2 regions of the Gemmobacter fulvus genome follow, and region 2 is predicted to be linked to the other one. Evidence: riboswitches for the same ligand, from Rfam matches in the RefSeq annotation. Region 2 holds a riboswitch; the other holds the start of a gene.
What was found. Region 2 has a riboswitch for cobalamin ahead of KM031_RS09805 (ABC transporter substrate-binding protein). Riboswitches for the same ligand answer to the same signal wherever they lie in the genome.

Region 1 (7,549 bases), on a different replicon from region 2:
ATGTGACTCTATATATGGTGATGCGAAAGTTACTCGCCATTCTTTGCAGCGCTGTTGTGCTCGCGTCTCTTTTTGGGGAGGCGCGATCGGATCATGCAGTTCATGAAAGCCCCTTTCTCGAAATGCATGCCATGCCAATATTCCAGGAATCCCACTGCGGCGGCGGTTCTGGTCATGTGGCCTGCCAGGTCCTATTGGCCGGTCAGGTCGCGACTCCGATATTGAAGATCGCTTTTGCCCCATCGCAGTTCGAAATCGGGCCAGTACGGGCAAGCAGCCGCATCTCTTCTCCACAACCGCCGCCTCCGCGATACGTCTCCTGAACGAACCCAAGTCCAATCGCTTCATCCCAGGAGACATCATGATTTCCCGACGTTCCTTTTTAGGCGGTGCCGCAGCTGCCGCTTTTGCCACACCGTCTATCCTGCTAGCCCACACCGAAGAACCTTTCGTTTTGGCCGAAGAATTTCAGCCGCGAGAGGTGCGCGTCCGCGAGCAGCACGCTCCGGGTCAGATCCTTGTATTCCCGCGTCTTTACTACCTCTACCACGTCTTCGACAGCGAACGCGCAATTCGCTACGGCGTCGGTGTTGGCAAGGCTGGTCTCGAATTCAAGGGAACGGCGATCATCGAGCGCAAGGCCGAGTGGCCCTCGTGGCGGCCGACGAATGACATGATACGGCGTGACCCCGACCGCTATGCGCAATTCGCGGACGGCGTGCCGGGCGGGCCCGGCAATCCTCTCGGGGCGAGGGCGCTTTATCTCTACAAAGACGGCCGTGACACCTATTTCCGCATCCACGGCACGACAGATCCGGCCTCCATAGGGCAATCCGTATCGAACGGCTGCATCCGCATGCTGAACGATCATGTAAAGCAGCTCTATGATCAAGTGCCCGTCGGCACGCCGGTGACCGTACTGTGACAGGATCACGCCGTGGCCTGCTCGTTCTTGGCGGGACCGTCGCCCTGATCTACGGCTTGCGTGCGCTGCCGTGGGACCGTCTTCCCGGGCGCGGCCCAGGTTACATCGACTTGCCAGACTTGCCGCCATTTCGCCGGCTTGAGGAACAGGGTCAGACTTCTGGAGCAACGGTCGCACTCATAGGGCTAGACGCACCGCCCGCCGATGTTGATCAGCGACGCGCGCGTGCAGACGCTTTGCGTGCCGACCTTTGCCCTGCTCTGTTCGGCCCGGCGGTACTGACGGAAATCGTCCCAATCGCATATTTCAGTGAATTCCGCTGCCCTTACTGTCGGGCACTTGAGCGGGATCTGGACACGCTTTTGGCAGAGGATACGGCATCCTTCCGCCTCATCCAGCATGAACTTCCGATTTTCGGGCCTGCGTCCGAACTCGCCGCACGCGCGTCGGTTGCGGCCGCACGGCAAGGCAAGCAGCAGGAGCTACGTCGACACTTCATGCGGACGCCACTGGTCGCAGAACCGGCATCCGTCTTGCGCGTAGCCACCGACATCGGACTCGACGTCGATCAGCTTGCCCGCGACATGGCCTCGCCGGAAGTCCAGGCAGACCTTGATCGGACCCGGGCTCTCGCCGATATTTTCGGGTTTATCGGCACGCCGGGGCTCGTGATCGGGCGAACCGTCCTCAACGGCGCAATTCCCTACACACTCCTCCGGCGCATCGCGGAAGACGAGAAATCCAGACAGACATCTGTATGCTGACGCTATGAACACGCCGTCGCACATGTTGATCGGAGCGGCTTTTTTTGCGCGGCCCCTGGCATCGGCAACACTTGTTGCGGCGATGGTCGGTAGCTTTGTCCCGGACTTGCCGATGTTCGCTATGGTCCTGTGGTCCACCCGCGTGCTCGGTTTGCCGGAGCATGATGTCTTTGGACGGCTATACTTTTCGGCCCCGTGGCAAGCGATTTTCGCGGTGGATCACGGCTTCCTGATCTGGGCCCCGCTTTTCCTCGCTGCCCATTGGAGCGGCCGCGTCCTGCTTCGTGCTTTCGCGGGGTCTGGTCTGCTTCACGCTGTAGCGGATTTCGTAACCCATCACGACGACGCTCGACGCCAGTTCTGGCCGCTGTCTGACTGGATCTTCCGAAGCCCGGTCAGCTACTGGGACCAGCGCTTCTACGGCGACGTTTTCGCGGTCTTCGAGGTCGGGTTGGTTGTCTTGCTCGCTCTATTCTTGTTTTGGCAGTTCAGGCGGGCATGGCAACGGGCGCTGATCCTGGCGCCCGCAGCCCTGATCGTCGTGCCTGTGATCCTCACCGGTGGCTTCCATGGACTGCACGGCATGGGGTGACGGGCAAGAATGCTGCGGGCAAGGTGATCATTGGCCACAATGCCCACACCGCAAGTTTGATCACATGCCTTTCGCGGCAAGCCAGGCGTTCATGTCGGCAATCTCCGCTTCCTGGGCCGCGATGACTTCTTCGGCCAGCTTGCGCATCTCGGGATCCGTACCAAATTCAAGCTGCACTTTCGCCATGTCGATGGCAGCCTGATGGTGCGGGATCATGCCTTTGACGAAATCGACGTCGGCATCGCCGGTATAGGGAGCCATATTGGCCATCATGGCGTCCATCGCGGCGGCATAGCCTTTCACGGCTGCGTTGTCGGCCAGTTCTGGCGGGATCATGGCAGCGTGGCTCATCATGGTCATGCCGTCGGTTCCCATGTTCATGCCTGAATGGTCCATCCCTGCCATATTGTCGGTCTGGGCATAGACATAGTTTCCTGCGGCCAGCACGGCGGCCAGCACGGCAGCGGTTGCAATCTTCTTCATATCGTTTTCTTCCTTTTACTTTCTAAACTTTATCTTCATGGCCCAGCTAGCGCGATCACGCAGGTGCATAGCCAACTTCGGTCAAGGCGTTAACCAGTTGGTCGCGCGGAGCCGAGGATTTGACATCGACTTTGCGTGCACCGGGATCGGCATTGACTTCGGCGGTCGGATCAACCGACTGGATTGCCTTGGTCACGCTGCGTGCGCAGCCGCCACAGGTCATGTTCTCAATATGGAACTGCATGAGTACCTCCTTCAGGGTTCCGTCTCATGCAACACCATATGGGGCTTCCCATCGTTGTAAGGTCAAGAGCACAAACCCGTGAGTGAAAAAACAAAAAACAGCCCTTGACCTTACCATCATGGGAAGCCCTATCTCGAATAGCGGAAACATATGCCGAAGGAGTTCCGCTGTGAACATGCAGGCGACTACATTGCCAATTGCTGAGGCAGAGAAATTCGTTCTCGACGTGGAGGGCATGACCTGCGCCTCTTGCGTCGGCCGTGTCGAGCGCGCTCTGAAAGCGGTGCCCGGCGTTCAATCGGCGTCGGTCAACCTCGCCACCGAAAGGGCAGAGGTGAAGGGCGCAGCCGTTGACCGTGCGTTGCTCGTCAAGGCTGTCGAGGATGCGGGCTATGACGTTACCTCTCGCCCTGTCGATCTGCAGATCGAGGGCATGACATGCGCCTCTTGCGTCGCCCGGGTGGAACGTGCGCTGAAAACTGTGTCCGGGGTAACCTATGCCTCGGTCAATCTGGCAACCGAGCTGGCACATGTGATTGGACAGGCCGATCCTGCCGCCCTGATCCGTGCCATCGAAGATGCGGGATATTATGCGCGTCTGGCCGTGTCCGCCGCCGATCTGTCGGAGGAGGTAACCTTGCGCAAGGCCGCCGAGGAAAGCGCCCTGAGGCGGGATCTGCGGATCGCCGCCGCGCTGAGCCTGCCGGTGTTCCTGCTGGAGATGGGATCGCACCTGTTCACATGGGTGCATATGGCGGTGATGAACACGATCGGCATGCAGAACAGCTGGTATCTGCAGTTCGCCCTGACGACGGCGGTTCTCTTTGGCCCGGGTTTGCGTTTTTTTGCCAAGGGGCTGCCCGCGCTGGCGCGGTTTGCCCCGGACATGAACAGTCTTGTCGCTGTCGGCACCTCAGCCGCCTATGGCTATTCGCTGATCGCAACCTTCGTCCCCACTTTGCTGCCACCAGGCACGGTGAACGTCTACTACGAGGCGGCGGCCGTCATCGTGACGCTGATCCTGCTTGGCCGCACGCTCGAAGCGCGGGCCAAGGGGCGAACCTCTGAGGCGATCAAGCGTCTGGTCGGATTGCAGGCCAAGACGGCGCGGGTTTTCCGAGATCGTGCTGTGGTCGAGTTGCCGATTGCCGAGGTTCGTCCGTCCGATCTGGTCGAGGTGCGCCCCGGCGAAAGGGTGCCGGTCGACGGTGAAGTGACCGAAGGGGCCAGTTGGATCGACGAAAGCATGATCTCGGGCGAACCGTTGCCGGTGGAAAAGACGATTGGCAGCGCCGTGACCGGTGGCACGATCAACCAGACCGGTGCCTTCACCTTTCGCGCCACGGCGGTGGGCGAAGCGACGATGCTGGCCCAGATCATCCGCATGGTCGAGGCCGCCCAGGGGGGAAAGCTGCCGATCCAGGCGTTGGTGGACCGCGTGACCATGTGGTTCGTGCCCGCGGTTATGGCACTGGCCGCGCTGACCTTTATCGTCTGGCTGGTTTTTGGCCCTGAGCCTGCCCTGACCTTTGGCCTTGTCAACGCCGTGGCAGTACTGATCATCGCCTGCCCCTGTGCAATGGGGCTGGCCACGCCGACATCGATCATGGTCGGAACCGGGCGCGGCGCGGAACTGGGCATCCTGTTCCGCAAGGGTGAAGCGTTGCAGGCCTTGCAAGACGTCAAGGTGGTGGCCTTTGACAAGACCGGCACGCTGACGATGGGCAAACCCAGCCTAACGGATCTTCACCTTGCCCCCGGCTTTGACCGTAACCAGGTGCTGGCCGCCGTCGCGGCGGTCGAGGGTAAATCAGAACACCCGATTGCCCGCGCTATCGTGGCAGCAGCAAAGGAGGAGAACCTGACCCTGCCCGAAGTGACCGGATTCGCCGCCGTCACGGGCTATGGTGTCCTGGCGCGCGCCGGCGACTCGCAGGTCGACATCGGGGCCGACCGTTACATGGCAAAGCTCGGTCTGGATGTGGCGGTCTTTGCCGATATCGCGGTCCGGCTAGCGGATGAGGGCAAGTCGCCTCTCTATGCCGCGATAGAGGGCAAATTGGCGGCGATCCTTGCCGTTGCCGACCCGGTCAAGGCAACGACACCCCAGGCGATCAAGGCCCTGCATGTGCTTGGCCTGAAGGTTGCGATGATCACGGGCGACAATGCCCGCACGGCGCAGGCCATCGCACGGCAGTTGGGCATCGACGAGGTCGTGGCCGAGGTCCTGCCCGACGGAAAGGTCGCCGCCGTCAAGCGGCTGAAGGCCCTTGGCACATTGGCCTATGTCGGCGACGGGATCAACGATGCTCCGGCTCTGGCTGAGGCGGACGTGGGGCTTGCAGTTGGCACAGGCACAGATATCGCCATCGAGGCTGCCGATGTGGTGTTGATGTCGGGGCGTCTTACCGCAGTGCCCGACGCCATTGCGCTCTCGAAGGCCACGATGCGCAACATCCGGCAGAATCTGTTCTGGGCCTTTGCTTACAATGCCGCCCTGATCCCGGTCGCCGCCGGGGCGCTTTGGCCGGTTTACGGAATTCTTCTGTCGCCGATCTTTGCCGCCGGCGCGATGGCGCTGTCGTCGGTCTTCGTTCTTGGCAACGCGCTGCGTCTGCGCCGCTTTGCCCCTAATCAAGCCTGAAGGAGCCAGATCATGAACATTGGTGAAGCCGCAAAAGCCTCGGGCGTATCTGCCAAGATGATCCGCTACTACGAGTCTACAGGCCTAATCCCTGCGGCAGGGCGCACCGGTTCGGGCTACCGCGTCTATTCTGATACCGAAGTGCAAATGCTGCGCTTCATCCGGCGCTCTCGCGACCTTGGCTTTCCGGTAGAGAAAATCGAGGAACTGCTGGCGCTCTGGCGAGACCGATCCCGCCAGAGTAGCGACGTGAAGCGTCTGGCACAGGAGCAGATAACCGGGCTGGAGCGGAAAATCAGCGAGATGCAGGCCATGATGGAAACCTTGCAGCAACTCGCCGATGAATGCTGCGGGGATCATCGGCCAGATTGTCCAATTCTGGCTGACCTCGGGAATGGCCCCAGCCCCGCAAGTAGGGCTGAAATAGAGAAGAAGACTGGTCTGTCTCGTTCTGGAAGACTGGCCGATGCGCGCCCACGCCAACATCAACCCGTGGATTGACATTGCACCACAGAAGCGTGACGGTCTGCAGGCTCGGCGTTCATGGGGTGTAGAACCCCCGAACTCAATCGGGAATGGGGAAGGGTGGACCCAATTGCGGCACCCGAAGCCCCAGCCGCCCCCGCGACTGTATGCGGTAGCGTCCATTCATTATGCCACTGGGCCAAATTGCCCGGGAAGGCGAAGGGACGTGTGACCCCGCGAGCCAGGAGACCGGCCGGACGCCACTGTAACAACATCCCGTCGGGTGTGACGGGCGGAGATAGCCATGACCACGACCACTCAAGCGATCACGCAAACTGCGGGCATGCTGCGCCCGATCCTGACCACGGCCTTTCTGGGGACATTTTTGTTGTTTGTCGCCGGGTTCTCGTCACCGGATACCCTGCACGCCTCGACGCATGACACCCGGCACGCCACCGGCTTTCCCTGCCACTGATCTGACAGGAGATTGACGATGACCAAGACCCTGCTTTCAAGCGGGCTGATTGCTGGTGCAGTCGCGGGCCTCGTGACGGCCGTGTTGCAGTTCTGGCTGATCCAGCCCCTGATCGGTCAGGCCGAACGATACGAGACTGGTGAGCTTGTTCTGCAGGTGACTGACGCAGCACCATCAAAAACGACAGTTATCGCTGCTGAAGAACCTGCTACTGTCGGCAACGCGCATCCAGACATGGTTGCAGGCAATAGCCTAGACGTGTCGCGCAATTTGCAGACCATGCTGTTCTTGGTCCTCACATGGGGCGGCTTTGGCCTTCTGGCCTCTGCCGCAGTTGCAGCCCTCCCGGCCGTCGGCCGGACGCAGCACGTATCATGGCCTGGCATTGCGCTGATCGGGTTTGCGGCCTTTTGCCTTGCACCTGCACTTGGCCTACCTCCGGAACTTCCCGGCATGCCGGCGGCTGACCTTGAAGCACGTCAGGTCTGGTGGATTTCGACTGCCATCGCCACGTGCGCAGGCGCGGGCTTGATCGTTCTGTGGCACAAGCCGCCAGCGCTTCTTGCCGCTTTGGTCATCGGACTGTTGCCTCATGTCGTAGGAGCACCAACTATTGACGAGAACCTTGCCGCAGTCGTGCCACCAGAACTTTCGGCGCTGTTTTCCGCCCGCGTAATCGGTACCAATCTTGTTGGCTGGATCGTGCTCGGCATGACTTTGGCCCGGATGTCTGGTTTGTCAGCGGTTCGCAAGAATTTGCCCGGTCGGCATGCCGACACAGCGAGACCTGACCTTGATCGCCCGGGAAGAACGTGACCTTTGTGCGAACAACGTCCTCAGCCGGGCCGCCCGCAACGCTGCCGGCCAACGGCGACCTGAACTGATGCTTGCTCTGACGGGTCTTTTCTTCGCAGCGTTTATCGCCGCCACGTTGATCCCGGCACAGTCCGAGGCCGT
Region 2 (7,549 bases):
ACCTGCCATGGCACGGCCCGACCAGAAAGCGCGCGGCATGGGGGATCACCAGCCCGACAAAGCCGATGGAGCCGACCATCGACACCATCACCGCCGTCACCAGCGCCGCCGCCGCAATCAGCACCAGTTGCACGCGGCGCACCGGAACCCCCAGCGCCGCCGCCGCATCCGCCCCAAAGGCAAAGGCATCCAGCGCGCGGGCATGAAAGCGGCAGATGATCCAGCCGATCAGCGCGATCGGCACCGCCAGCCAGACATCGGGCCAGCGCACCCCGCTGAGGTTGCCCATCAGCCAGAACATGATGCCGCGCGCCTGATCGGCATTGGCCGATTTGGCGATGATGAAGGCGGTGAGGGCGTTGAACAGCTGCGATCCGGCGATGCCCGCCAGCACGATCTGCGCCGCCCCCGATGCGCCCACGCCGCCACCTGCGGCCCGGGCCAGTGCGGCCACCAGCCCAAAGGCCAGCAGCGCCCCGAGAAACGCGCCGAAGGACAGCGACAACATGCCCGCCCCCAGACCCGCGATGGTCACGGCAACAGCCCCGGTCGAGGCCCCGGCAGAAATGCCAAGGATATAGGGATCGGCCAGCGCATTGCGCAGCAACGCCTGCAACACCGCCCCCGACAGCGCCAGACCCGCCCCGCAAGAGGCCGCCGTGATGGCGCGGGTCAGCCGGTAGTTCCAGATGATGCCCTCATCCACCGGATCCAGCACATAACCCGCCCCGAACAGCTTGTTGGCGAGGGTCTGAAGCACCACCACGGGCGGCATCGGGGTTTCGCCGATCATCACGCCTGCCAGAATGGCCGCTGCAAGCCCCAGCAAGGCCAGACCGCCGGTGCCGATCCGGCGGCGCGAGGTGCCAAGGCTTGCAGCGGCGAGGCTCATTGTGCCAGCCCGAACGCTTGCAGCGCCTGGCCCAGTTGCTCCAGCCCGCTGACCGAACGGATGCTCGGATCCATCGTATGTGCATCCATCACCACGATCCGGTTTTCCTTCACGGCGGTCATCTGGCTGGCGACGGGATCGGATTTCAGGAAGGCGATCTTCTTTTCGTAATCATCCGCCTCGAAGCGACGACGATCCATCTTGGCGATCACGATGACACTCGGGTCTGCCTTGGCCAGCGTTTCCCAGCCGACAACCGGCCATTCTTCATCCGATTGCACCACATTGCGCAGGCCCAGCGTTTCCATCATGTAACCCGGCGCGCCCTTGCGGCCCGCGACATAGGGGTCGATGTCCATTTCCGCCGACGAGAACCAGAACAGCGCCGACACGTCTTTCAGCTCCAGCGCCTGCGCGGCGGCGACCGCCTCGGACTCGCGTTTGGTCAGGTCGGCGACCAGCGCCTCGCCCTTGTCCTGCACGTCAAAGATCGTGGCCAGTTCGCGCACGCCCTGATGCAGGCTGGCGGTGGTGAACATCGCGGTGCGGGTGCCATCGACGCCGGTCGTATTGTCCTTGGCTACGCAATCTGCGGGCAGGACATAGGTCGGGATCGACAGGTCGTGGAATTGCGCGCGCGTCGCCACGATGCCTTCGGGGCCGACGTGCCAGACATATTGCACCGCCACCAGACCGGGCTTCTTGGCGACCACGCTTTCAAAGCTCGGATCGTTGTCGGCCAGACGCTCCACCTTCGCGTTCAGTTCGGCGAATTCGGGCAGAACCTCGCTGAACCAGACCGAGGTTCCGGTGACCTTCTCGCCCAGACCCAGCGCATACAGCACCTCGGTCGCGGCCTGACCGACCGTGACCGCCGTGGCGGGGGCCGCATCGAAGGTCAGGGTTTCGCCGCAGTTCTCAAGGGTCAGGGGATAGCTGGTCGGGCCTGCGACCGCCGCAAAGGCGGTGAGGGACAGCAGCGTGGCAAGGCCGGTGCGCAACATCATAGGGCAACTCCATGGTGGGCCGGGACCATGGGGCATCGCAGGATTCTACGGCAACCGGCTGCGCGTACCGGGAGGCGGATCGCATCTGCGACCGGCACGCCAAGGCTGCGTCTGGCATAAGTCATCATACCCTCCCCGGACAACCCCGCCCGGTCTGGTGAACAGTGATGACGGCAGGTCTCCTGACTCGCGGGTCTCGGCTCTCCCCACCTTCCCGGCCAAGACTGGGCCAGTGGTTCCGGGGGTCGCTCGCCGCTTACAGTTGCGGGGGCAGTCACGGAGTCGGCGCCTTTGCGGCTCTTCCTCACCGTATTCCCTTTTCACCCGACCGCGCTTTGCTTGGCCAGGACCATCACCCCCGGAGATGCACTTGGCCCGGTGGGTCTGTCAAGAGGAATGGCGTGGTGCGGGACTGTGGCCGCAAGGGTGTGCCCGCCCCGGACAGTGCCGGGGCGGGCTGGTGGGTGTCAGGCGCGTTCCAGCGCGATGGCGATGCCCTGACCGACGCCGATGCACATCATCGACAGCGAGCGTTGCCCGCCCGTCAGCGCCAGCTCCAGCGCCGCAGTGCCGGTGATGCGCGCGCCCGACATGCCCAGCGGATGCCCAAGGGCGATGGCACCGCCATTGCGGTTCACGCGGGGATCCTCATCCGCAATGCCCAGTTCGCGCAGGGTGGCCAGGCCTTGTGCGGCAAAGGCCTCGTTCAGCTCGATCACATCGAAGCCGGTCTGGGTCAGCTCCAGCCGGGCCATCAGCTTTTGCGCCGCCGGGGCCGGGCCGATTCCCATGATGCGCGGCGGCACGCCTGCCACAGCCCCGCCCAGAACGCGGGCAATCGGGGTCAGCCCATGCTGTCTGGCGGCCCGCGCGCTTGCCACGATCAGCGCCGCCGCGCCGTCATTCACCCCCGAGGCATTGCCTGCGGTGACAGAGCCGTCCGCAAACAGCGGGCGCAGTTTGGCCAGCGCCTCGGGCGTGGTGGCGCGGGGATGTTCGTCGCGGTCCACCGCCAGTGCATCGCCCTTGCGCTGCGGGATCGTGACCGGCGTGATCTCTTGGGCCAACCGGCCATTGGCCTGCGCGGCGGCGGCCTTGGCCTGGCTTGCCAGGGCCATGGCATCCTGTGCCGCGCGGCTGATGCCAAAGTCATCGGCCACATTCTGCCCGGTCTGCGGCATGGAGTCGGTGCCATGGGCCTTGTGCATCGCCGGGTTCACGAAGCGCCAGCCGATGGTGGTATCATGGATCTCGGCATGGCGGGAAAAAGCGCTGTCGGCCTTGGGCAGCACCATCGGCGCGCGCGACATGCTTTCCACCCCGCCCGCGATGTAGAACTCGCCCTCGCCCGCCTTGATCGCGCGGGCGGCGGTGATCACCGCATCCATGCCAGATCCGCACAGGCGGTTGATCGTGGTGCCGCCGACCGACACGGGCATCCCGGCCAACAGCAGCGACATGCGCGCGACATTGCGGTTGTCCTCGCCCGCCTGATTGGCGCAGCCAAAGATCACGTCATCCACCGCCTGCCAATCCGCGCCCGTGTTGCGCGCCATCAGCGCCCGCAGCGGCACCGCGCCCAGATCATCGGGGCGCACTGAGGACAGGCTGCCACCATAGCGGCCAATCGGGGTGCGGATGTAATCACAGATGAAAACCTCGGTCATGGGCGGCCTTTCACAGTTCGGGCACGATCAGGTCGGCCACAGTGCCGTCCAGATGCAAGGTGGCCCCGGTCAGGGATTGCAGGTGGTCGAGCGAGATCGACGGCAGTTTTTCACGCAGCACGAAGTGCTGCGCCACAACGTCGATCACCGCCAGCGAGGTATAGACGCGGGTCACGCAGCCGAGCCCGGTCAGCGGCAGGGTGCAGCGTTGCACGAGCTTCGGTTTGCCATCCTTGGTGACGTGATCGGTGATGACGGCCACGCGCTTGGCCCCATGCACCAGATCCATCGCCCCACCCACGGCAGGCACGCCGCGCGGCCCGGTGGACCAGTTCGCCAGATCGCCGGTTTCGGCCACCTCATAGGCGCCGAGGATCGCCACATCCAGATGGCCGCCGCGCACCATGGCAAAGCTGTCGGCATGGTGGAAGAAGGCCGTGCCGGGGCGGATCGTCACTGCCTTCTTGCCGGCATTGATCAGATCCCAATCCTCCTGCCCGGGCTGCGGTGACTCGCCAAAGCCGAGGATGCCGTTTTCGGTATGAAAGATCGCCTCGCGGCCGGGCGGCTGAAAGCGCGCCACCATTTCGGGAAAACCGATGCCAAGATTGACATAAGCACCATCGTTTATGTCCTGCGCGGCGCGCCAGGCGATTTGCGTGGGGGTCAGGGTCGCGGTCATGCTGCGGGCTCCGGGTATACCGCCTGCGCGCGGTTGAGGGTTTCTTCCTGCTGCGGGTTCGGCACCTCGACCAGGCTCTGCACAAAGATGCCGGGGGTGATGACGGCTTCGGGGTCGATCTCGCCGGGGGCGACGATGCGGCTGACCTGCACCACGGTCTGCGCGGCGGCCATGCACATCAGCGGGTTGAAATTGCGCGCCGCCATCCGGTAGGTCAGGTTGCCCAGCCGATCCCCGACATCGGCCTTGACCAGCGCCACATCGGCCTTGAGCCAGCGTTCCTGCACATAGGGCCGCCCGTCGAAGGTCTCGACCGGCTTGCCCTTGGCCAGATCGGTGCCAAAGCTGGTGGGGGTATAGAAGGCCGGAATACCCGCCCCTCCTGCGCGGATGCGTTCGGCCAAAGTGCCTTGCGGCACCAGTTCCAGCGCGATCTTGCCCGCCAGATACTGCTCGGTGAACACGCGCGCATCGGCGGACCGCGGGAAAGAGCAGATCAGCTTTGCGACCATGCCCTGCGCAATCAGCGCAGCCAGCCCCACATGGCCATTGCCCGCGTTATTGTTCACCACGGTCAGGTTTGTGGGATGACCGGTGGCGCGAAAGCGGTCGATCAGCGCGTGGATCAGCTCGATCGGCGCGCCGGATCCGCCAAAGCCGCCGATCATCACGGTCATGCCATCTTCGATCCCGGCCACAGCGGTGGCCAGGTTTGCGATTGTCTTGTCCATGGAGTGCCTCTTGCATCGGGCCAGGGTCTTGCCCGCTGCATGCAGAAATAGGCAGCGGGCGGGCTTCCGTCCATCCTGTTTGTGCGATATGATGATTTTGTTTACATACCGCACAATCCGCGCAGGCAAAACCGAGGCACCCATGACGATCAGCGAACGGGACATCATGGGCGGGCTGGCCAAGGGTCTGCTGGTGATCGAAACCTTCACCGCCGAACGGCCGCGCCAATCCATTGCCGAGGTGGCGGCGGCCAGCGGGCTGGACCGTGCGACGGCCCGGCGCTGCCTGCTGACGCTGGCGCATCAGGGTTATGCTGATTACGACGGCAAGTTTTTTACCCTGTCGCCCCGCGTCCTGCGCCTTGGCACCGCCTGTCTGGCCACCATGCCCCTGCCGCAGATCGTGCAGCCGGTGCTGGATGCGCTGTCAGACCGGCTTGGCGAAAGCACCTCGGTGTCGATCCTCGACGGGGCCGAGATCGTCTATATCGCCCGCGCGGCGCAGCGGAAGGTGATGTCGATTGCCCTGATGCCTGGCTCGCGCCTGCCTGCCTATTGCACCTCGATGGGGCGGGTGATGCTGGCGGCGCTGCCCGAGGCCGAGGCGCGGACGATCCTGGCCCGCAGCCCGCTGATCGCGCGGACCCCGCACACCCGCACCGGTCCCGATGCCATCATGGCCGAAATTGTCCGCGTCCGCGCACAGGGCCATGCGGTCAACGATCAGGAGGTGGAGCTGGGCCTTTGCTCCATCGCTGTGCCGCTGGTCAATGCGCGGGGCCGGGTGGTTGCCGCGCTGAACCTCGGGCTTGCCGCCGCACAGGGCGATGCCGCGCATCTGGTGCAGCGGTTTCTGCCGGAACTGCTGGCGGTGGCCACGGAATTGCGCGGCCTGCTGCGCTGACAGATACCCCCCCTCAAACTCTCTCTGAAAGGAAATCCTTGCCATGTCGGCACCTCTCGCCTGTCTGGATCACGCGGCATTTCATGTGCGCGACATCGCGTTCCACATCGCGTTTTTCCGCGATGTTCTCGGCATGACCGTGACCAAGCTGGATGGCGATCCCGATGACCCGAAGCAAGCCTGGCTGCTGGGCGGGATTCAGTTGATCCGGGATGCGGAATTTACCGGCCCGGAAGGGCGGTTCGGCCATCTGGGCATCATCTGCCAGGATCTGCCGGCCACCATCGCGGCGGCAGAGGCGTATGGGGCGGTGGCGACCGCCAAGGGGCCGCACTGGCTGTTGCTGCCCGACGGGCTGCTGCTGGAGCTGATGGCGCAGAAGGGTGATGCGGTGCGGATCATCCGCTCTGTCGACCCGCGCGCCTGACCGCAATTCCGGGCCTGGCGGGGCCGCGATGCCCCGCCCCGGCCCGGATCAGACGATGCCGCCGCCGCCGCCCGCCACTGCCGGGCGCTGCGCTGCCACCGTTGCCCGATAGCCCGAGGCGCGATAGGCCGAGAGCGGATCAATCGCGCCCCCGGCCTCCAGCCGGGCCATGGCGAGGATGGGCTCCACATCGGTGCGGAACCCTGCTTTCAGGCAGGCGGTGGCCATCAGCGCGTCATTCCCGTCCTGCGCCGCGGTCAGCTCCGCGCGGTCGACCAGCAGCGCCTGAGCATAGGCCCGGCGCACCTCGCAGGCCGAAACCATCAGGCTTTCAATCGGATCGGTCACATTATGGCTCTGATCCAGCATATGCGCCGGGGCAAAGCCGGGGCGGCCTTCGGCATCGACCAGTTCATTGAACACCAGAAACAGCCGATAAGGATCGACCGAGCCGGTATCCAGATCGTCATCGCCATATTTGCTGTCGTTGAAATGGAAGCCGCCCAGCTTGCCGAACTGGATCAGCCGCGCCACGATCATCTCGATATTGGTGTTCGGCGCATGGTGGCCCAGATCGACAAGGCATTGCGCCTGCGGGCCAAGCTCCTGTGCGATCAGGTAATTGGTGCCCCAGTCCTGCACCACGGTCGAATAGAAGGCAGGCTCGAACATCTTGTGTTCGGTGAACAGCCGCCAGTCGGCGGGCAGGGCGGCGTAGACCTGTTTGGCCGCCTCCAGATAGCGTTCAAACTGGCGGGTGAAATGCACCTGACCGGGGAAGTTGGACCCGTCGCCGATCCAGATCGTCAGCGCCTTTGATCCCAGCTGCGCGCCCAGTTCGATGCAGTCGATGTTATGCGCGACCGCCTGCGCCCGCGTCGCCGCATCGGCGTGGCTGAGCGAGCCGAATTTATAGCTGTGTGCCTGCCCTGGCTGATCCTGAAAGGTGTTGGAGTTCATGGCATCAAAGCCAAGCCCCACCTGTTTGGCCTTGGCCAGAAGATCGGCCACCGGGGCCTTGTCCCATGGGATATGCAGGCTGACGGTGGGGGTGGCGCGGGTCAGGGTGTGGATGACGCCGCAATCATCCAGCTTGTCAAAGATGTGGCGCGGCTCACCCGTGCCGGGAAAGCGGGCAAAGCGGGTGCCGCCGGTGCCGACGCCCCAGCTTGGCACCGCCACGCCGTAAGCTGCGACCTTGGCCTTCACCGCGGCAATGTCGATGCCGCGCCGCGCCAG

Region 1: it holds a riboswitch for cobalamin, as region 2 does, so the genes downstream of both, KM031_RS22170 (CbtB domain-containing protein) here and KM031_RS09805 (ABC transporter substrate-binding protein) in region 2, are expected to answer to the same signal.

What each region holds. Positions count from the first base shown of each region.
Region 1 covers NZ_CP076366.1:87,028-94,576, reverse strand. The annotation lists gene KM031_RS22205 (L,D-transpeptidase) at 362-925, shown strand; gene KM031_RS22200 (DsbA family protein) at 1,162-1,689, shown strand; gene KM031_RS22195 (cobalamin biosynthesis protein CobQ) at 1,694-2,281, shown strand; gene copM (CopM family metallochaperone) at 2,342-2,764, opposite strand; gene KM031_RS22185 (heavy-metal-associated domain-containing protein) at 2,820-3,008, opposite strand; gene KM031_RS22180 (heavy metal translocating P-type ATPase) at 3,184-5,652, shown strand; gene cueR (Cu(I)-responsive transcriptional regulator) at 5,665-6,153, shown strand; cobalamin riboswitch at 6,166-6,389, shown strand; gene KM031_RS22170 (CbtB domain-containing protein) at 6,422-6,592, shown strand; gene KM031_RS22165 (CbtA family protein) at 6,611-7,408, shown strand; gene KM031_RS22160 (YqaA family protein) at 7,476-7,549, shown strand, end outside.
Region 2 covers NZ_CP076361.1:2,020,327-2,027,875, forward strand. The annotation lists gene KM031_RS09800 (FecCD family ABC transporter permease) at 1-892, opposite strand, end outside; gene KM031_RS09805 (ABC transporter substrate-binding protein) at 889-1,896, opposite strand; cobalamin riboswitch at 2,055-2,268, opposite strand; gene pcaF (3-oxoadipyl-CoA thiolase) at 2,367-3,566, opposite strand; gene KM031_RS09815 (3-oxoacid CoA-transferase subunit B) at 3,577-4,248, opposite strand; gene KM031_RS09820 (3-oxoacid CoA-transferase subunit A) at 4,245-4,979, opposite strand; gene KM031_RS09825 (IclR family transcriptional regulator domain-containing protein) at 5,122-5,883, shown strand; gene KM031_RS09830 (VOC family protein) at 5,927-6,310, shown strand; gene rhaI (L-rhamnose catabolism isomerase) at 6,359-7,549, opposite strand, start outside.